Regions from separate parts of the Proteus appendicitidis genome, predicted to be linked through region 2. Evidence: predicted binding sites of a transcription regulator. Region 2 holds the regulator's gene; each other region holds the start of a gene.
The links. Region 2 encodes CRP, which controls carbon source genes, mostly activating them, when cyclic AMP is high. Its sites were predicted from a motif close to ATGTGANNNNNNTCACAT; they were not measured.

Region 1: a site for CRP is predicted at 3,024-3,041, ahead of cdd (cytidine deaminase). Genes of this name have one in related genera too.
Region 3: a site for CRP is predicted at 4,110-4,127, ahead of adhE (bifunctional acetaldehyde-CoA/alcohol dehydrogenase). Genes of this name have one in related genera too.
Region 4: a site for CRP is predicted at 1,837-1,854, ahead of deoC (deoxyribose-phosphate aldolase). Genes of this name have one in related genera too.

Annotation. Positions count from the first base shown of each region.
Region 1 is NZ_CP127389.1:1,286,049-1,291,624, forward strand. Features, by position in the region: gene sanA (outer membrane permeability protein SanA) at 1-24, opposite strand, end outside; gene QQS39_RS05935 (NAD-dependent malic enzyme) at 166-1,863, opposite strand; gene cdd (cytidine deaminase) at 2,077-2,961, opposite strand; gene QQS39_RS05945 (CidB/LrgB family autolysis modulator) at 3,164-3,859, opposite strand; gene QQS39_RS05950 (CidA/LrgA family protein) at 3,859-4,335, opposite strand; gene metG (methionine--tRNA ligase) at 4,470-5,576, opposite strand, start outside.
Region 2 is NZ_CP127389.1:3,776,000-3,781,575, reverse strand. Features, by position in the region: gene ppiA (peptidylprolyl isomerase A) at 1-300, shown strand, start outside; gene QQS39_RS17265 (aminodeoxychorismate synthase component II) at 674-1,249, shown strand; gene argD (bifunctional acetylornithine/succinyldiaminopimelate transaminase) at 1,367-2,581, shown strand; gene crp (cAMP-activated global transcriptional regulator CRP) at 2,677-3,309, opposite strand; gene QQS39_RS17250 (OsmC family protein) at 3,622-4,029, shown strand; gene QQS39_RS17245 (phosphoribulokinase) at 4,119-4,988, opposite strand; gene QQS39_RS17240 (YheU family protein) at 5,054-5,275, opposite strand; gene QQS39_RS17235 (hydrolase) at 5,272-5,576, opposite strand, start outside.
Region 3 is NZ_CP127389.1:2,274,054-2,279,629, reverse strand. Features, by position in the region: gene QQS39_RS10655 (thymidine kinase) at 1-4, shown strand, start outside; gene adhE (bifunctional acetaldehyde-CoA/alcohol dehydrogenase) at 1,217-3,883, opposite strand; gene QQS39_RS10645 (YchE family NAAT transporter) at 4,398-5,042, shown strand; gene QQS39_RS10640 (ABC transporter ATP-binding protein) at 5,174-5,576, opposite strand, start outside.
Region 4 is NZ_CP127389.1:406,898-412,473, reverse strand. Features, by position in the region: gene murQ (N-acetylmuramic acid 6-phosphate etherase) at 1-648, opposite strand, end outside; gene rbsK (ribokinase) at 885-1,805, opposite strand; gene deoC (deoxyribose-phosphate aldolase) at 1,985-2,653, shown strand; gene QQS39_RS02030 (DeoR family transcriptional regulator) at 2,709-3,485, shown strand; gene QQS39_RS02025 (RNA ligase RtcB family protein) at 3,802-4,947, shown strand; gene prfH (peptide chain release factor H) at 4,947-5,558, shown strand.

The sequences.
Region 1 (5,576 bases), 1.6 Mb from region 2:
AAGATAAATGAGGCGTTTTAGCATGTCCTTGCCTTAATGACGCAAATAACGAATGACTTTCATAATACTTAAGGCTACTTGAGCAGGGATAGGGAAGCAAGAAAAAAGCGCCTCATATTAAGTAATGACGCGCTTTTCGGAATGGTACTTAGTATTTCAAACTATTTAGAACGAAGTTCTTTTGTAAATACGGTACTCTGGTGACCAATAGTTACGTTCAATGGCTTCTTCTAATGCTGAATCAGAAGTCACAGTAGCAACACCTTGTACTTGTGCTTCTTTTGCAACTTGTTTGGCGATATAGCGAGAAACTTGTTGAATATCAGACAGTAAAGGTAATAGAGAGCCATCACCCTCTTTTGCCATTGGTGAGCAATCTGCTAATGCGCGACTTGCCACCATCAGCATGGCATCAGTAACACGTTTGGCACCACATGCGATAACACCTAATCCAATACCTGGGAAGATATAAGAGTTGTTGCACTGTGCAATTGGATATTCTTTATCTTTGTATTTAACTGGTGCAAATGGGCTGCCTGTTGCCACTAATGCTTGTCCATCAGTCCAGTTGATAATATCTTCAGGACGCGCTTCTACACGAGACGTTGGATTAGATAATGGCATTACGATAGGGCGTTCACAGTGTTTGTGCATTTCACGAATAATTTCTTCAGTGAATAAGCCAGCTTGCCCTGAAACACCAATCAAAATAGTTGGTTTTGCATTCTTAACCACTTCTAACAGTGAAATCGCATCGCTTTCGGTTTCCCAATTAGCAATAGTTTCGCTTTTTTGGATAAGTTTGCTTTGGAAATCAAGTAAATTTGGCAGTTTGTCTGTTAATAAGCCGAAACGGTCAACCATAAAGATGCGTTCACGCGCTTGCTCATCACTTAAACCTTCAGATTTCATTTGGGCAATGATTTGCTCAGCAATACCACAACCCGCAGAGCCTGCGCCTAAGAAAGTGACAGTTTGGTCTTTTAATTGGCGACCCGCAGCACGACTTGCTGCAATTAGGCTACCTAAAGTGACCGATGCTGTACCTTGAATATCATCATTAAAGCAACATAATTCATCACGATAACGATTTAATAAAGGCATCGCATTTTTTTGTGCAAAATCTTCAAATTGTAGTAAAACATTTGGCCAGCGACGTTTAACAGCTTGGATAAACTCATCAACAAACTCGTTATATTCATCACCTGTAATACGAGGATGACGCCATCCCATATACAGAGGATCGTTTAAACGTTGCGGGTTGTTAGTTCCCACATCAAGTACAACAGGCAGTGTATACGCAGGGCTAATGCCACCACATGCGGTATATAAAGAGAGTTTACCGATAGGAATACCCATACCACCGATACCTTGGTCACCTAAACCAAGGATACGTTCGCCATCTGTTACAACGATTACTTTTACGTTCTGTTTGGTGGCGTTTTGTAGCATATCGTCAATATTGGCGCGGTTAGGGTAAGAGATAAACAAACCGCGAGCGCGACGATAAATATCAGAGAAATGTTCACAAGCTTCACCCACTGTTGGTGTGTAAATGATTGGCATCATTTCAGTTAGGTGGGATTCCAAGAGACGGTAAAACAGGGTTTCATTGGTATCTTGGATATTTCGTAGGTAAATATGTTTATCGTTATCGTTTTTGAAATCAAGATATTGGCGATAAGCGCGTTCAACCTGTTCTTCGATGGTTTCAACTGCTTCAGGCAGTAAACCATGTAAGTTAAAGGTGCTGCGTTCTTCTTCGCTGAAAGCACTACCTTTATTTAACAGGGGAAATTCAAGCAGGATTGGACCTGCATACGGGATGTAGAGAGGGCGTTTACTTTCGTGTTCCAGTTCCATGAAAAATACTCTTGTAAGGCAGTTAGTCACATGACAATTGTAGATCCTACAAAATAATAAAAATATGTACAGCTTATGTTATTTTTTTATGATTTTTATGCTTAGAAATGAGAGATAGATACAGTTGTTACAACTTTTTCTGGTAAGCATCAGCAAAATTTACATGCTGATGCTTTTTTAGGAGAGATTTTTAGAAGAATAAGTTAAAACTTTTTACAAAGTGATGCGTTGCATTTGGTGACAACCTAAAGCAGTTAATGTTGCTTGTGTTGCATCCCATTGCGTTAAAATTGTCTCTGCTTTTTCAATTAAGACAGCAGATTCAATATCCATAACACTCTCACCCGCCATGTTTAATAAAATTAATGCCGCTTGTAATGGCGGTAAACTTGGATTAAATGCGGCATTTTCAGCGTAGCTACCTTGGAAAATTTTGCCATTCTTCATTTGAACAGCAATACCACTGTGCGAGCCACTATAAGGCGCATGGCTACGATTAGCCGCTTGTAGTGCCTGTTGCGCTAATTCACTAGGGTTATCAATTTTGTAACCGTGATTAACTTTGTCCATTAATAAAGAGGTGATATTGAGATCTTTCGGGCCAAAGCTATCAGGTAAATAATCGCCTAATGTTGCCATTTTTCTACCCGGTAACTGAATTTGAATTTGAGTGCCACTGTTCAATTCGTTCATAAACTGGCGGCAATGACCACAAGGTGTATAGTTAACAGTGACTGAGATTAAGCGAGATTCACCACGTAACCATGCATGAGTCACGGCACTTTGTTCAGCATGAACGGTTTGTTGTAGCGGTGCGCCAGCAAATTCCATATTGGCACCGAAATAGAGATTACCACTTTCGCCACGAGCAATCGCACCCACTTTGAAATTAGAGATTGGCGCGACAGCGCAAGCTGCGGCAACCGGTAAAAGTGCTAGGGCTAAGGCATCATCATTACATTGTAACTGTGTTTTTATGGCATTGACCTGTTCTGCCGTGAACATTGCAGGGAATTCATCCTGCTCAAGATAAGGAGCAAGTGCTTGTTGTAACTGAGGGGATAAATCTGACCAAATTGCCTGAAAACGAGTATGCATACATGAGTCTCCCATTAATCTTTCTGTATTATAAGATTCTAGGCATCTTTACCCACTCTTATATGTGATGAAAATCATATTTTCAATGAAACTATTGCAACAAATTTATTAATTGAGAGATGTATCTCAAATTTATAGTAAAAATCCCCGAAATAAATTTAATTAAATCGGGGATTTGAGAAAAAAGGAAGCAAAAATGAGATCAACTATAGAGATGCAAAATAATCGGGAAGATAAACGGTGCAGTTAATGAAGTAATAATCCCACAGGTCATTAATGCCAGTGAACTATAAGCACCTTCAATATAATCCACTTCAGCCGCTCTTGCTGTTCCCACGGCATGAGAAACGGTTCCCATCGCCAAACCACGAGATGCGTGAGTAGGAATACGCAGTATTTTAAAGAGTGAATGACCAAAAATGGCACCTAAAATACCTACTGCGATAACACAAGCAGCACTGATTGCAGGAATACCACCGATGGAATCTGCGACAGCCATTGCGATAGGCGTTGTCACTGATTTAGGTAAAATTGATGCGGCAATTTCGGGTGTTGCACCAGCCCATAATGCAATGGCAGTCCCACTGACCATCGCAGCAATACTACCAATAAAGCAAATACTGATTAATGATTTCCACTGTGCGCGAATTTGGTGTAATTGCTGATAAAGTGGAATTGCTAAAGCAACCACAGCCGGTTGTAATAAGTCATTTAAAATACGACTACCGGCAAAATAATGCTCATAAGGTGTATGAGTGATTAATAAAATAGGAATAATAACCGCAATACCTATAAGTAAGGGATTCAATATAGGCAATTTATAACGAGCAGCAAGTTTACGTGATAAATAAAAGACAATTATGGTCAAAGGAAGTGACCACCAAATATTCATTAACATTAACATTTTTTCTTCTCACTTAACGCTGTATCGTCGTCTTTCTGTTGCGTTTTTTCTACAACGTCCTCAACTATGTCAGGTTTTGCACCCACGATAATGCGCTCACGGTGAACATAGTGTGAGCAATAAGCGACTAATGCCATAACACCAAAGGTACTTACCACACTTGCTAAAACAATAGGGAAAAGTTGCTGACTTAATAAGTCATAATAATTCATTACTGCCACTCCGATAGGAATAAAGAGTAATGTCATATTTTTTAAGAGGATATTGGCCCCGGGTTTAACCCAGCGCAAAGGGATAAGCTGGAAAGCAAGTAAACCGAAGAGAATAAGTAAGCCAACAATGCTGCCTGGAACCGCGAAGGGTAGAAGGGCTGAAATAAGATTACCCGCAAAGAGACAAAGATAAAGTACCAAAAAAGATCGTAGATAATGCCAAAGTGTAATCTGCAATCGTGCCCGTTTAGATTTCATAATTAAGTGTCCCAAATCAACTAACAGATTTATCATACACCGATTTTGAAAGTGTGCTACGGATCACAATAAAAAAAGAGCGGGGCTCTTATAGAACCCCGCCATTTATTGATTTGGCAAATGAATCTTGGTTGTTATTTCACTTGCTGACCCGGTTTTGCACCAGAATCTGGGCTAAGTAAGAAGATATCTTTATCGCCAGGTCCTGCCGCCATTACCATGCCTTCTGAAATACCAAAACGCATTTTACGAGGTGCTAAGTTTGCCACCATTACCGTTAAACGACCTTCCAACACTTTCGGATCTGGGTATGCTGTACGAATGCCAGAAAAGACTTGGCGAGTCTCACCACCTAAGTCCAAAATTAGCTTCAGTAACTTATCTGATCCTTCAACAAAATCAGCTTGTTTAATTTCAGCGATACGCATATCGATTTTCGCAAAATCATCAAACTTAATCGTTTCTTGAATTGGTGAATCTGCTAATGGTCCTGTGACTTCTTTTACAGGTGCAATGGTGCTTTTAGATGCTTCAACCATTGCATTGGCTTTATCCATTTCAATACGGTTAAACAGTGCTTTGAATTTGGTGATTTCTGTACCTAAAAGTGGTTGTGCAAGCGCATCCCATGTTAATTCGGTTTGCAAAAAGGCTTCTGAGCGTTCTGTTAATGAAGGTAAAACCGGTTTCAGATATGTCATTAGCACGCGGAATAAGTTAATACCCATTGTACAGATAGCTTGTAGCTGTGCATCTTGACCTTCTTGTTTTGCTACAACCCACGGCGCTTTTTCATCAATATAGCGGTTGGCTTCATCCGCTAATGCCATGATTTCACGAACTGCTTTACCAAATTCACGATTTTCAAATGACTGTGCGATAGTTTCTTTCATATCAACAAAGTGTTGATAAAGCTTAGCATCATCTAAAGAATCTGCTAATTTGCCATCAAAACGCTTGCTGATAAAACCTGCTGTACGTGATGCAAGGTTAACGACTTTATTAACAATATCGCTGTTAACACGTTGAACAAAGTCTTCTAAGTTTAGGTCAATATCATCAATGCGTGAGGAAAGTTTTGCTGCATAGTAATAGCGTAGGCAATCTGCATCAAAATGATCAAGGTAAGCACGCGCTGTAATAAAGGTGCCACGAGATTTTGACATCTTCGCGCCATTTACAGTGACATAACCGTGAACAAACAGGTTGGTTGGCTTGCGATATTCGCTACCTTCTAACAT
Region 2 (5,576 bases):
ACCAGAGCGCCAATTAAAAATGAAGCAGACAATGGATTACGCAATGTAAAAGGTTCTATTGCCATGGCGCGCACGTCAGATAAAGACAGCGCAACCAGCCAATTCTTTATTAATGTGGCTGACAATGCATTTTTAGATCACGGTCAACGTGATTTTGGCTATGCCGTATTTGGTAAAGTTGTGAAAGGAATGGATGTCGTTGATAAAATTTCACAAGCTCCAACTCGTAATATTGGACCTTACCAAAATGTGCCAGTAAAAACGGTCACTATTTTATCTGCGGAAGTTGTAAAACAATAAACGCATTATTAGGATAGGGTATTTACTTATTCTAATAAGATGAAACACATATAAACCGGAATGAATATTTTCATTCCGGGGTTTTTAGCACGAAAAAATATTTTTTATCCTTCCTTTTTTCGTGTGATCTCCTGCAATAAGTATTCGCCACGCTATTAATTACTCTATTCATCATCAATTACCGCCATTATTGTTATTGCGCAATAAATCAGCAGATTTTCTTGCTTACTATTCATATTTTATACCTGTGCTATGATAATCGGCTTTGTTGTACCCAAGTCGGTTAAACAACGAGCTATTTTGGCAAATCTACACTCGCTTTAAAATAGTAATAAAATAGATAATGATAAGAAAATCAGTCGGATAGGCTAATATGCTGTTACTTATTGATAATTACGACTCGTTTACCTACAACCTCTATCAGTATTTCTGTGAATTGGGTGCTGAGGTTGTTGTTAAGCGTAACGATGAGATCGGACTTAAAGAGATAGAAAAGATGATGCCAGCACATCTTGTTATCTCGCCAGGACCTTGCACTCCTGATGAAGCAGGGATCTCACTTGAGGCTATACAGCGGTTTGCCGGTGAAATTCCTATTCTTGGCGTTTGTCTTGGACATCAAGCGATAGGACAAGCTTTTGGTGCATCAGTTATCAGAGCGCGAGAAGTGATGCATGGTAAAAATTCATTAATACATCATAATCAACAAGGTGTTTTTAAGGGGCTTAATCGTCCTTTAAATGTAACGCGTTACCACTCTTTAGTGATTGATGCGACGACATTACCTGTACCTTTTGAAGTGACGGCATGGAGCCAACATGATGGAAATGTTGATGAAATTATGGGAATTCGCCATCGTACTCTGCCAATTGAAGGGGTTCAATTTCACCCAGAAAGTATTTTAAGTGAACAAGGGCATGAGCTATTAAATAATTTCCTTAAATATTAAATGGATAGCATTTAAATAGCGAAATAATGCCTTTTTATACAAAACCACATTTGATTTTTTATTCATATTTAGTGATTATATTTTCATATTAAATATGAATAACGATCAGGTGGGGTAATGAAAAAGCAAAGCATCAACCGGGCAACTTACGATCAAGTAATGTTGCCAATTTATTCACCCGCAGAATTTATTCCTGTCAAAGGGATGGGTAGCCGTGTTTGGGATCAGCAGGGAAAATCGTATATTGATTTTGCTGGTGGTATTGCTGTTTTAGCACTGGGACATGCCCATCCTGCTCTTAATCAAGCCTTGAAAGAACAAAGCGAACAACTTTGGCATGTAAGTAATATTTTTACTAATGAACCCGCATTGCGCTTAGCTCAAAAATTAATAGATAACACATTTGCAGAACGTGTCTTTTTTGCCAATTCAGGCGCAGAAGCGAATGAGGCAGCATTTAAATTAGCGCGCCATTATGCCATTACTCGCCATAGCCCTTATAAAACTAAAATTATTGCTTTTCACCATGCATTCCATGGCAGAACACTGTTTACAGTCTCTGTTGGTGGGCAACCTAAATATGCAGATGGTTTTGGCCCTAAGCCTGCAGATATCGTACACGTCCCCTTTAATGATTTAGATGCGGTTAAAGCGGTAATGGACGATCACACTTGTGCTGTTGTTTTAGAGCCAGTTCAAGGTGAAGGTGGCGTAACGGCGGCAACACCTGAGTTTATGAGAGGGCTACGTGAATTGTGCGATAAGCATCAAGCGCTGCTTGTTCTTGATGAAGTACAAACGGGTATGGGGCGTACAGGCAAGCTTTTCGCCTATATGAACTATGATGTGACACCCGACATTATTACAACCGCAAAAGCACTAGGAAGTGGTTTTCCACTTAGTGCAATGTTAACAACACATGAGATAGCTTCTGCAATGGGTGTCGGAACTCATGGTACAACTTATGGTGGCAATCCATTAGCTTGTGCCGTGGGTAATGTCGCATTTGATTTAATTAATACACCGGAGGTATTGGAGGGTGTAGAAAAGCGCTATCAATGGATTGTGGATGAACTGGCGGCAATCAATCAAGTTTATAATGTCTTTTCGCAAATTCGTGGGCAAGGTTTATTGATTGGTGCGCAATTGGCACCACAATATGAAGGTAAAGCTAAAGAGTTACTCGGTCTTGCTGCCAAACATGGCTTAATGATGTTAAACGCAGGAGCCGATGTGATGCGTTTTACACCATCGTTAATTATTACCCAAGAAGAGCTACAAGAAGGAATGGTGGCATTAAAAGCGGCTATTGCGGAATTTGTAGCAGGGTAGTATCGACTAAAAACCCCATCAACGAGGATGGGGTTTACATATAAAAGTCTATCAATAGCCCTTTTATGGGCTATTGTTTATTCGAGCGGGGAAACTTAGCGAGTCCCGTAAACGACGATAGTTTTACCGTGTGCGGAGATCAAGTTTTGATCTTCCAGCATTTTCAGAATACGGCCTACAGTTTCGCGTGAACAACCAACGATTTGACCAATTTCCTGACGTGTAATTTTAATTTGCATGCCATCAGGATGCGTCATTGCATCGGGTTGTTTTGCTAAGTTTAATAAGGTTTGTGCAATACGACCTGTTACATCAAGGAAAGCAAGGTTACCTACTTTTTCTGATGTGGTTTGTAATCTGTTCGCCATTTGAGCAGAAAGGCGCATCAGAATATCAGGGTTAACCTGAATTAATTGGCGGAATTTTTTATAGGAAATTTCTGCTACTTCACAGGCTGTTTTTGCTCTAACCCATGCACTACGTTCTTGATCTTCTTCAAATAATCCAAGTTCACCGATGAAATCCCCCTGATTTAGGTAGGAGAGGATCATTTCTTTTCCTTCTTCATCTTTAATAAGAACAGCCACGGAACCTTTAACAATATAATAAAGTGTTTCCGCTTTCTCACCTTGGTGGATCAGCGTGCTCTTGGATGGATATTTGTGAATATGGCAGTGTGACAAAAACCATTCAAGAGTCGGGTCTGTTTGCGGCTTGCCGAGAACCATTCGCGTTATCCTCTGTACGTTAAATGCAGCCTTTCAAAACGGATAGGTTCCCTTTTGAGACAGCGTGCTTAAAAATCCTATCTTTACCTATTAACTTCCTGAGAACACGGTAAGTTAATATGGAGTAGATTATAATAAATGAGAAAATAATGCATTGATCTTAACCACTATCATCAAGCAGATATTGTTTTTAACACAATTAGTGCATTAAGTCTCGTTTTACGCAGTCAGCATAATAAACCTATTTGCTAATTGCCAGTTGAATTATGAGTATGTACTCTTTTAGTTTCTGTCATCTTTAGGGGAAAATAAATGGAAGCGAGAGTTAAGTGGGTTGAAGATTTATCTTTTGTTGGCGAATCTTCATCTGGCCATCAAATTATGATGGATGGGAATTCGGGTGATAAAGCCCCAAGCCCAATGGAAATGGTATTAATTGCTGCGGGTGGATGTAGCGCGATTGATGTCGTGAGTATTTTACGTAAAGGTCGTCACCAAGTAACTGATTGTGAAGTAAAATTAACATCAGAACGACGCGAAGAAGCCCCTCGTTTATTTACGGATATCAATTTACATTTTATTGTTTCTGGTAAAGAGTTAACGGATAAAATCGTAGAACGCGCCGTTCAATTATCGGCAGAAAAATATTGTTCTGTTTCTTTAATGCTAGGAAAAGCAGCCAATATTACGCATTCATTTGAAATAAAAGATGCTGACTAATTTTGATATTTTAAAATAAAGTTTAATCTGAAAAATAATATCCCTTAATTAATGGGATATTATTTTTATAGAGATAAATTTTATTTTGGTTAACTTATCTTTTCGCCATTTAATAATTTTTTGACTAATGGCGCCATAATTAATTCCATCGCTAATCCTAATTTCCCGCCCGGTACAACAATAGTATTTATTGTTGACATAAAGGAGCCATGCAACATCGCAAGTAAATAGGGAAAATCAATATCGGTTAAGCCTCGAAAACGAATAACAATAAAGCTCTCATCGAGAGTGGGGATCGCTTTGGCAGAAAAGGGGTTTGAAGTATCAACCGTCGGAACGCGTTGGAAGTTAATGTGAGTGCGTGAGAATTGAGGAATAATATAGCTAATATAATCATCCATTGAGCGTACAACCGAATCTCTTACCGCCTCTTGTGAATGCCCTCGTTCTGTGGTGTCTCGAATGAGTTTTTGTATCCACTCAAGGTTTACGATAGGTACAACGCCCACTAATAAATCAACATGTTGTGCAACATCATGTTCGTTGGTAACTACACCCCCGTGTAACCCTTCATAAAAAAGAACATCGGTATTATTTGGCAACGGCTCCCAAGGGGTAAATGTACCCGGTAATTGGTTATAGGGAGTGGCTTCATCATAAGAGTGTAGATATTTGCGAGATTGACCTTGCCCTGTATCACTATACTGACTTAAGGTCTTACTCAGTAAGCTAAAATCATTTGCTTCAGGGCCAAAATAACTGATATGTCTACCTTGTTCTCTGGCTTTTCTTATCGCCATATCCATTTCAGGACGGGTATAGCGATGGAAGCTATCTCCATCAATCAATGCTGCATTTGCATTGAGTTGTTGGAATATCTTACGAAAAGCTTGGCTTGTTGTGGTCGTCCCTGCACCACTAGAGCCAGTTACTGCGATGATCGGATGCTTGATTGACATAGGTTATCCTTTTGCTAAATAAGGTTGACCCTTATTGATGGCGATACATCGCTTGCTTTGAATAACTAACCAGAGCGAAACTGCGATGCCGGCATAATATTGACGCTCTCATGAAGTTCTGACCAAACCAATACGGCTTCACCGGATTTAAGCTGTTTTTTTACGTCGGCGACTTTTTGTTCAAGCGTTTTCTCTTGGATACCATAATCAGTGCCTTCTCGTAAAACAAAACTTTCAATAAGATTATCAAGTGCCTCTGTGGAAAGATCCTTCCAAGGAATTATCATTTGGTTTTCTCCAAATAAGCGGATAACCAGTCAGGTATTCGACTTTCAAGCCACATCACGGGTTTAGACAGTTTTCCACTGACAAAACCGACATGTCCACCAAACTCGGTGAGTTGATATTCAATGTTATTTGGTAAGGTTGTGATATCAGGAATAACATCCGCAGACATAAAAGGATCATCTTTAGCGTGAATAATCAGTGTTGTTTTCTTTATTTTATTTAATAAAGGCAATGCGCTGCATTGGCGATAATAATCTAACGCATCTTTAAATCCATGGATTTTAGAGGTAATTAAATCGT
Region 3 (5,576 bases), 1.5 Mb from region 2:
GTAACCTTTTCAATTTCCCTCTTTTACTAATTTGTCAGAGTAAAAGAGGGGGATGAAATAAGAATTCAAATAAAGTGTTATATAACGTAATACTAAAAAATATTTATATGTTTTTAAATTTTAGCCAATTTCTTGGCTTTTTTTATATCAAATTGCGGTGAGTTTGATTTTCTTCTGTGAAGATATGTTATTTTTTGAAAGGAAAATTTATCTATTTCATCGATTTCATTATCATTAATCAAAAAAGACATAATCAAATATACGTAAGGTGTTTGTTTTGTGATGTCGATATTGTTTTTTACAAATGAAAAGAGAGATAGACATTTGATGCATTTATATTATTCATAGTTTAATAAAATTGAATAAAGATAGTCATAAAATACAAAAAAATATTTCTTTTATCTATGGTTTGTATAATGAAACATTTATATCGGGTTTTATCGATGCTGATTATAAGATGCTTAAGTTGTCATTGAATAAATAAAACACTTCACTTTATGCCTGCCAATACGGATAAATTGGCTCCTTTTATACTCCTAAAGGAGTAATTTTTAAGTAGAATGCACAAATAGCGACCTTTATTACGTTAGCAAGCTAACAAGCCTCATTTTGATAATATTTTATTGAAACTATGTTTTTTATAAATCCAATGCAGCTAGAGATATAAAATATTTATATCTCTATATTTTGATCACTAATTAATAATCAAAACGATGAAGCCTATTTATTTTTATCGGATAAGAAGAAAAATACGATTGCAAATCGTAAAGCGAATACGATGGTTTCAAAGAACATTTCGCGATAGTCATTTTATGAAGTAAACAAGGTAAGAATGAAATAATTAAACCAACTAATGAAAGAGGAGAGGAGTTTGATACGCTCTATAATCGCCCATAAGCCATTTTTTATAATAGGGTAATGCCAATGTGTGATTTAAGAGGTAAGTTGCTCAGCACCTTTTTCAGAGCCAATTATGAATACATAAGGGAATACACTATTTTTATAGTAAGGATCAAACTTATTAACTAAGTGTAAACACTTATCATTTATGACTGAATAGTGACTTCTCTCGCTTTATTTCCTAATCTCAGAAATCAGTAGCAAAATGCATATAACCAAGTGATCAGCCATAAAAAAACCCAGCCATAGGGCTGGGTTTCTATTTAAGAGCAAATAACCGAAATATTGAGGATCACATTAACACAGTGTGTTTCGATTATTTTTTACTACTTTTTTTAGCTGGTTTTGTTTCTTCTTTTACTTCAACAACAGGATGTTCATTAAATTCACGACCGTAGTAAGAATCTAATAACAGTTGTTTCAGTTCAGAGATCAGTGGGTAACGAGGGTTAGCACCAGTACACTGATCGTCAAACGCATCTTCAGATAATTTATCAACTCTTGCTAAGAAATCACTTTCTTGGACGCCAGCTTCACGAATAGAAGATGGAATACCTAATGAAGATTTCATTTCTTCTAACCAAGCTAACAATTTCTCAATTTTAGCCGCAGTACGGTCACCCGGTGCTGAAAGTTCTAAGTGATCAGCAATTTCTGCATAACGACGACGAGCTTGAGGGCGATCATATTGGCTAAATGCAGTTTGTTTAGTTGGGTTATCATTAGCGTTATAACGAATAACGTTTGAAATTAATAACGCATTAGCTAAACCGTGAGGAATATGGAACTCAGAGCCTAATTTATGCGCCATTGAGTGACAAACACCCAAGAATGCGTTAGCAAAAGCAATACCAGCAATCGTTGCCGCATTATGAACACGTTCACGAGCAACAGGATTTTTAGCGCCTTCATGATAACTTGCAGGCAGATATTCCTTCAGTAATTTTAATGCTTGCAGTGCTTGTCCATCAGAATATTCGTTCGCTAAGACAGAAACGTAGGCTTCTAATGCGTGAGTTACAGCGTCTAAACCACCAAATGCACACAGAGATTTAGGCATATTCATAACAAGGTTTGCATCAACGATAGCCATATCTGGTGTTAATGCATAGTCTGCTAATGGATATTTTTGACCTGTTTCGTCATCAGTAACTACCGCAAATGGTGTTACTTCGGAGCCAGTACCTGATGTTGTTGTGATAGCAACCATTTGTGCTTTCACACCCATTTTTGGGAATTTGTAAATACGTTTACGGATATCCATAAAGCGTAATGCTAATTCTTCAAAGTGGGTTTCTGGGTGTTCATACATAACCCACATGATTTTTGCTGCATCCATTGGTGAACCACCACCTAATGCGATGATCACGTCTGGTTTAAAGCTATTCATCTGTTCTGCGCCTTTACGCACAACACTTAATGTTGGGTCTGCTTCAACTTCAAAAAAGACTTCTGTTTCAACACCAAATTTTTTCAGTACACGAGCGACTTCATCAACATAACCATTGTTGAATAAGAAACTATCGGTCACGATAAAGGCGCGTTTTTTACCGTCTGTCGCAATCTCTTCTAGTGCGATAGGTAAACAACCACGGCGGAAGTAAATAGATTTAGGGAGTTTATGCCACAACATATTTTCTGCTCTTTTCGCCACGGTTTTAGTGTTGATAAGGTGTTTGGGCCCTACGTTTTCAGAGATGGAGTTACCACCCCATGAACCACAACCTAATGTTAGAGAAGGAGCAAGTTTAAAGTTGTATAAGTCACCAATACCACCTTGAGATGCTGGAGTATTGATTAAAATACGAGATGTTTTCATCTTGTCGCCGAAGTAGGCAACATGCTCAGGGCAGTTATCTTGGTCTGTATATAAGCAAGAAGTGTGACCAATACCACCCATCTCAACTAATTTTTCCGCTTTTAGAACGGCATCCTCAAACGATTGAGCATGGTACATGGCTAATAGTGGAGATAATTTCTCGTGAGCAAAAGGTTCTGCTTCTGTTGTTTCTTTTACTTCACCAATTAAAATTTTGGTATTTACAGGTACTTCAATGCCAGCCATTTCAGCAATTTTTGTTGCAGGTTGACCCACAATCGCTGCGTTTAAGTTGCCATCTTTTAAGATGATGTCTTGAACTGCTTTTAATTCTTTACCTGTTAGCATGTAACCGCCGTGAGTTGAGAAACGCTCACGAACTTGTTTATAAATGCTATCAACGACGATAACAGATTGCTCTGATGCACAAATTACGCCGTTATCGAAAGTTTTAGACATTAAGATTGAAGCCACTGCACGTTTGATATCAGCAGAATCATCAATAACAACAGGTGTATTACCTGCACCAACACCGATAGCGGGCTTACCAGAACTATACGCAGCTTTAACCATGCCTGGACCACCTGTCGCTAAGATCAGGTTAATATCATCATGGTGCATTAATGCGTTAGATAGGGCAACAGAAGGCTCATCAATCCAACCGATAATGTCTTTTGGTGCGCCAGCAGCGATAGCGGCATTCAAGACGATTTCAGCAGCACGATTTGTTGCTTCTTTTGCACGAGGGTGCGGAGAGAAAATAATACCATTACGCGTTTTTAAGCTGATTAATGCTTTAAAAATCGCAGTAGAAGTTGGGTTAGTTGTTGGTACGATACCACAGATGATCCCAATAGGTTCAGCAATGGTCATTGTGCCGTAAGTCAGATCTTCAGATAAGATCCCGCAGGTTTTTTCGTCTTTATACGCATTGTAGATATACTCAGAAGCAAAGTGGTTTTTAATCACTTTATCTTCAACGATACCCATACCAGACTCTTTTACAGCTAATTTTGCAAGAGGAATACGGGCATCAGCGGCAGCTAATGCAGCAGCACGGAAAATAGCATCAACTTGTTCTTGAGAGAAGTTAGCAAATTCACGTTGAGCTTTTTTTACACGAGCAACCAAATCATTGAGTTCAGTAACGTTAGTTACAGACATAAAGAGACTCCTGATAAAATGTTAAATTTTTTAAGCAAATTAGCCGTTTTCATCATAACTAATAAGGATAGCCTAGATAGATGACAATGTGCTCATTTTAGTAATAATTATTAGAAGCCATAATTTGCTTAAAAAACTTAAAAAAAACAATAATAAAGGTAAATATATTTTCGAAGTAATCCTATTTCTTCGAATGATAACAGCTTACCATCTTTCTAATTAATTAACGTGATATATATCACAAAATTAGTAAGCTGACACCTTTCAGCATGGCTTTTTATGAGAATGATTCTTATATGTAATAAATATTCAACAATTTTTTTGTCGTATGCTTTATTTAGATATAAAATTAAACCACTAGGTTTTGATCAGTTTGCAAGAGAATATTTTAGGTAAAAACTTGTTAACTAATAGAATTAACTGGTTTATTGATTTAAAGTAACGCGCATTTTTTAGAGTTACTCTATCTTTTATAGAATAATTCGCATGTTTACTAGCCAAGAAGGGGCTTTTCATGGGGTCACTGCTGGATTTATCCGGTTATATTAAATTTTTTGTCGGTCTTTTTGCGATTGTAAACCCAATTGGTATTTTGCCTGTCTTTATTAGTATGACGAGTTATCAAACTGATGCCGGGCGTAACAAAACAAACTTAATTGCGAATGGCTCCGTTGCAATTATTTTAGTTTCTTCTCTGTTAATCGGTGATTCTATACTGAATATTTTCGGTATTTCTATCGACTCGTTTCGTATAGCAGGGGGAATGCTGATTGTTACTATTGCAATGACAATGATAAATGGGCGTTTAGGGGAAGATAAACAAAACAATCAAGAACGAAACGAATCCGCGGTTCGTAATAGTGTTGCTGTTGTACCTTTAGCATTGCCATTAATGGCAGGACCAGGGGCAATCAGTTCTTGTATTGTGTGGAGCTCTCGTTGGGAAGGTTTTACTAACTTTTTAGGATTAGCCGCAACCAGTATCTTTTTTGCATTTTGTTGTTGGTTATTGTTTCGTAGTGCAACACTCTTAGTGAAATATTTAGGGCAAACTGGCATTAACGTGGTTACTCGTATAATGGGCTTATTATTAATGTCGTTAGGTATTGAATTTATTGTGACTGGGTTACGTTCTATTTTCCCAGGCTTATTAGTTTAAACACAGCGCAGAACAATTAAAAAATGGTACTACTAAAACAGTACTATTAAAAAGAGCAGTATTAACAACGCAATACTGCTCAGATCTTTTCTTCTATTTATTCTCTTTTCTTCTGTTTATTCTCTTTTATGTCAATCAAGACGATGTATCCCTTTTGATAACGCATCTCGATCATAATGTTGTGTGAGCTCCCCATTTTCCATTAATGCAGCTCTATCCGACATATGTGCAATAACATCTGCATCATGACTTACTAATAAATATGTCATATTATGCTCTTTTTTCAGTGTGTTAAGCAGATTTAAAATCTCAGCTTGTACTGACATATCGAGTGCTGAAGTTGGCTCGTCTAAAAGCAATAATTTTGGTTGTAATAAAATGGCTCTTGCAATGGCAATACGTTGACGCTGACCACCAGAAAGTTGATGAGGATAACGACTTGTCACATCTGCGGGCAAACCAACTTGGGCTAATGCTTGTTCAATGGTATTTTTATCAAAAGGAATTTGATGGATTTTTAACGGCTCAGAAAAT
Region 4 (5,576 bases), 740 kb from region 2:
CATTACGCTAGTACTTAACATACCCAAAATCATTTTTTGAGCCGTGCCACTTTTCATTCTTGTAGAGCCTGTTAATACCTCTGCGCCCACATCTGGAGCAATAGATAAGTCGGCAATTTCACTCATCATACTTTTGCCGCGCGTAGTAATAGATACAGTCAATGCTTTTAACTTTTTGCCATATTGCAAAGCTGCGACAGTGAAAGGCGTACGACCGCTTGCCGCAATGCCAATAACGACATCTTTATCGCTAACATGACGACGTTGAAGCTCTTCAATTGCCGCCTCTTGGCTATCTTCAATATTTTCAACAGCTTTTAGCATTGCATCATGACCGCCTGCAATAATTGCCTGCACTAATGTAGGAGACACTCCAAAAGTAGGAGGGCATTCGGCACTGTCTAGTACAGCTAATCGCCCACTTGTTCCGGCACCAACATAAAAAATACGTCCACCTTTTTGCAAACGCTCAGTAATTTTTTCTACCGCTTTAGCAATAGCGGGTAATTCTTTTTTAACTGCATTGGCAACGGTCATATCTGCACTATTGATAAGCGTAACCAACTCTAAAGCGCTTAATTCAGAAAACTGTGTTGTTTCTTGATTGCTTTCATTTTTAAGACATTCGATTAATGCATCTTCTTTCATCATAACAACCTTAATGAAACCAAATTTCAATAAAAATTACATCTAATGAAATTACATTTCAATGGTAATTATCACCACTCTGTGAAATTAGTCACATTAAGTTAAGCTTTTTTCTTTGTCAGAAACCCAACAGTCACTATGAAAAATAGAACAATTTATTGATTTAAAAAGAATTCCACTTGTTCTCTAAATAAGACAGCAAGTGGAATACAAAGATGTGATAGTGCAGAAGTGTACTACTTTGCTTGCGCTAGAAATTGTCCAAACTCTTCAATGCTTGGATAAGAAGATTGTGTGCCTTTACCTGCAACACTTAAACCAGAAAACATCACGGCTTTATTTAACGCTTTTTCAATATTATTGGTGTGAACATAATAATGGGAGAAACAACCAATAAAAGCATCCCCCGCCCCACTGGTATCTATTGCATCAACTTCAATGGCGGGAATATATTTTTCAATGTCGCCATTCATCCATAATGCGCCTTTTTCACCTAATGTAACGATGACATTCTTAAAGCCTTTTTGTAATAAAGAACAAGCGGCTTCACGAATTTCATCCATTGTGGTGATTGGCATACCCGTCAATATTTCAAGTTCTGTTTCATTCGGAACAAAAAAGTCACAACGAGCCGCAATATCAAGATCTAATGCTTTTGAAGCCGGTGCAGGGTTAAATAACACAGGAATATGGTGTTTATTACCGAACTCGATAGCGTGATACACCGTTTCAAGCGGGATTTCTAATTGTAGTACGATTATTTTGCATTTTTTTAGGCTATCTGTTGCTCTATCAATATCCTCTGGTGATAAATGCTGATTAGCACCTTTCACAATTAAAATGCTATTTGATGATTGAGAAGTCACAAAAATAGGTGCAACACCGCTTGTTGTACCGGGCACTTTTTCAACATAGCGTGTATTAATGCCATAAGATTCTAAATTCATGATGGTGTTATCCGCAAAAATATCATCACCAACCTTTGTTAACATCATCACTTTTGAATTTAATTTAGCTGCCGCAACCGCTTGATTTGCCCCTTTGCCACCGCAACCAATCTTAAATGCTGGCGCCTCAAGGGTTTCCCCCTCTTTTGGCATCCTATCTATATAGGTGATCAAATCCACCATATTTGAACCAATCACTGCGATATCCATAGCGCCTCTTGCTCTTATGTAAAATTTATAAATGTGAAAATAGTGACATTTTGATAGATGTATAACAGTATCATGTTATTTAAATATCACTTGTGATTGTTATCTCGTTAAAACAGCACTAATATGTTGCCAAACTAACATGAGTGATAAATAACAATCTTCTTATTAAGGAATATACTATGCGTCCATTAGCTAATTATATCGATCATACCCTTCTTGCAGCAGATACAACTGAAGCACAAATCAAGAAATTGTGTGCTGAAGCAGTTGAACACGGTTTCTTCTCCGTTTGTATTAACACTTCTTACATCCCTTTAGCAAGAACTTGCCTTGAAGGAAGTGATGTAAAAGTCTGTTGTGTTATCGACTTCCCATTCGGGGCGGGTTTAACAGCAACAAAAGCATTTGAAGCGGCTGAAGCTATTCGTCAAGGCGCACAAGAAGTCGATATGGTTATCAATATCGGTATGTTAAAAAGCGGTCGTTTAGACTTCGTAAAACAAGATATTGAAGCAGTAAAAGCCGCTTGTGGTAATACAACTCTGAAAGTTATTTTAGAAACTTGCTTATTAACTGATGACGAAGTACGTTTAGTTTGTGAAATGTGTCGTGAGATCCGTGTTGATTTTGTGAAAACATCAACAGGATACAGTACAATGGGCGCAACAGAACATCATGTTGCTTTAATGCGCAAAACCGTTGGTGATGAAGTTGGTGTGAAAGCATCTGGTGGTGTTCGCGATCGCCAAACAGCATTAAACATGATCAAAGCAGGTGCAACACGTATCGGTGCGAGTGCAAGTGTCGCTATCGCAACAGATTCAGATGCACCTGAATCAAACTACTAATTATTTAGCGTATATTTTCTTGGAGTACGCTATTCGATAACACAAGGATCCTTCGGTGATAGAGACCAAACAGCACGAACGTTTGCGCCGCCTCAGTGAATGTATAAAACGCTCAGGTCGCATACATCTTAAAGACGCCGCGAGGATCCTTGAAGTTTCTGAAATGACAATTAGGCGCGACCTTAGTTCTGATGCCGAAAACCCTTTTCCGATGTCATTATTAGGTGGCTACATTGTTGCATTAGCCCAGCCCCATTCAGGGTTAATCTCAACATCCTCTGATATTATTACGCCGGATCAAACTGAAGAACTTCATATTCCTAATCTTGCTGCTGGCATGGTGTCTGACGGTGATGTTCTTTTTTTCGATAACGGACAGTTTATTCCTACACTGATTGAGCTAATTCCCGATAATCTGCATTTCATGGGGATCTGTTATTCTCACCGCGTATTTTTGGCATTAAGTCAGAAAAAAAATGCCACCGTATTACTTTGCGGAGGTGAATATCGTCCTAAAAGTGATTCATTCTATAATCCTACCCAGACTTCTTATCTTGATAGCATTAATCCTAAAAAAGCCTTTATTTCAGCCGAAGGTGTTCATCTCGATTTTGGCGTTACCTGTTATAACATCGACGATCTGTACATGAAGAAAAAAGCGATGGATAAATCTATTCGTAAGATTTTACTCACCAAATATCACTATTTTGATGAAACAGCGACAGGCAATATGGGCGATTTAGCTCAGTTTGATGTTGTTATCACAGATAGAAAATTAACGGATGATTACGAAGATTATTGCCGAAAAAATTCCGTAAAAGTGATTTATTAAATTAAATAATAGAGAGCTAACTTAAATAGATAATAAAGAAAAGCTAACCTTAAATTAAATAAAATCGATTAATTCTTTTTTTAAAAAATAAAGAAAAATCACACCACTTTTTGATTGCCAATGCAAAAAAAAGTGGTTAATATGCCCGCGATTTATTATTTTTCATCCATTTCAATTAACTGCAAGGAGGTATCCCATGACAACTACAAATATGAATACTCTTTGCGGACAATCTCAGAAGTAATCCTTTTTTTCTTCTTTTTGCTGTCCGCCAATCAATTTATTTTTTTATCCTTTACATTATATGGATTGGTATATGGACAAGTGTGTTCATTATTTATCTGATAGCGTTTGTTATATCGCATCGGATAATACTTGGATTGAAAGCAAAGCAATCCAACAATTAGAAACAACCGCTCAACTTCCTGATATGGCTTATGTTGCAGGTATGCCTGATTTGCATCCTGGCCGTGGTTATCCCATTGGCGCTGCCTTTTTTTCTGTTAATCGCTTTTACCCTGCTTTAGTCGGTAATGATATTGGCTGTGGTATGACGCTTTTTCAAACTGAGTTTAAAAACAGCAAACTCAACTTAGATAAAGCGGAAAAACAGTTGAGTGAAATGAGTGATATCGCACCTTCAGAATGGCTAGAAGCGCATCTACCGACTGAAATGCAAAACCATCCTTTCGCTGGCTCTTTAGGCTCTATTGGTGGTGGTAATCACTTTGCTGAATTCCAACAAATTGACCAAGTGATTAATGAAACACTTTTCGCTGCAAGTAGTATCAATAAAAAACAGTTATTGCTATTAGTTCACAGCGGATCGAGAGGTTTAGGACAATCTATCTTACGCGCCCATACTGAGCAGTTTGGTCATAAAGGGCTTGTTGCTAACACCGAAGCAGTAAATGAATATTTGCAAGCCCACAATAATGCACTTGATTACGCAAAGATTAATCGCCGCCTTATTGGTGAAAGAATGATGCGCCAAATTCGTACTCAAGGTGAAGTAATTTCTGATGTAAATCATAATCTTGTAGAGCCTTGTGAATTACATGGTCAACAAGGTTGGTTACATCGTAAAGGTGCAACACCCGCACATCACGATATGGTGGTTATTCCGGGATCACGCGGTGATTATAGCTATATTGTGAAGCCACTTATGTCTGAATTAAGCGAATTAAGCCTTCATTCATTGCCTCATGGTGCAGGTAGAAAATGGATGCGTACAGAGTGTAAAGGGCGATTATCACACCGTTTTACACCTTTACAACTTTCACGAACAGCATTAGGTAGCCGTATTATTTGTGCCAATAAACAACTGATTTATGAAGAAGCACCACAATCTTATAAATCGATTGAAACAGTGATTGAAAGCATGGTGAATATTGGATTAATCGACGTCATCGCGCGTTTAAAACCGGTGATCACCTATAAAACAAGTGGGGAGATGGCGTAATGTTATTACAATTCACCTCCGCACAAGGCCCTGAAGAGTGCTGTTTAGCCGTTGAAAAAGCGTTAAATTACTTTTTGAAATCAACCACAAAACAGCAAGTGAACGTCACAGTTCTTGAAAAAGAGCCTTCACGTCATGGCTTAAAATCAGCGTTAGTATCTCTTGAAGGTGCTGATGCACAGGCTATCGCACAACAGTGGGCAGGCTCTGTACAATGGCAATGTGCAAGCACATTACGACCTCGGCATAAACGTAAAAATTGGTTTATTGGTGTTGCTTGTTTTGAACAACCTGATGAAATTAATGACAAAGAAATTGTCTTTGAAACCATGCGTTCAAATGGCCCCGGCGGTCAGCATGTTAATAAAACAGAATCGGCAGTCAGAGCAACACATATTGCCACTGGTATTAGTGTAAAAGTGCAATCAGAACGTAGCCAGCACGCAAATAAAAAGCTCGCTAAACAACTTATTGCATGGCATTTAGAGGCTTATATGATGAAACAACACGCTTCATTAAATAGCCAACGCCATATTGCCCATCACCGAGTTATTCGTGGCGATGCCACACTCTGTTTTAGTGGCAACGACTTTGTTCTTATAAGCAAATAATGTTATTTATCTAACAAA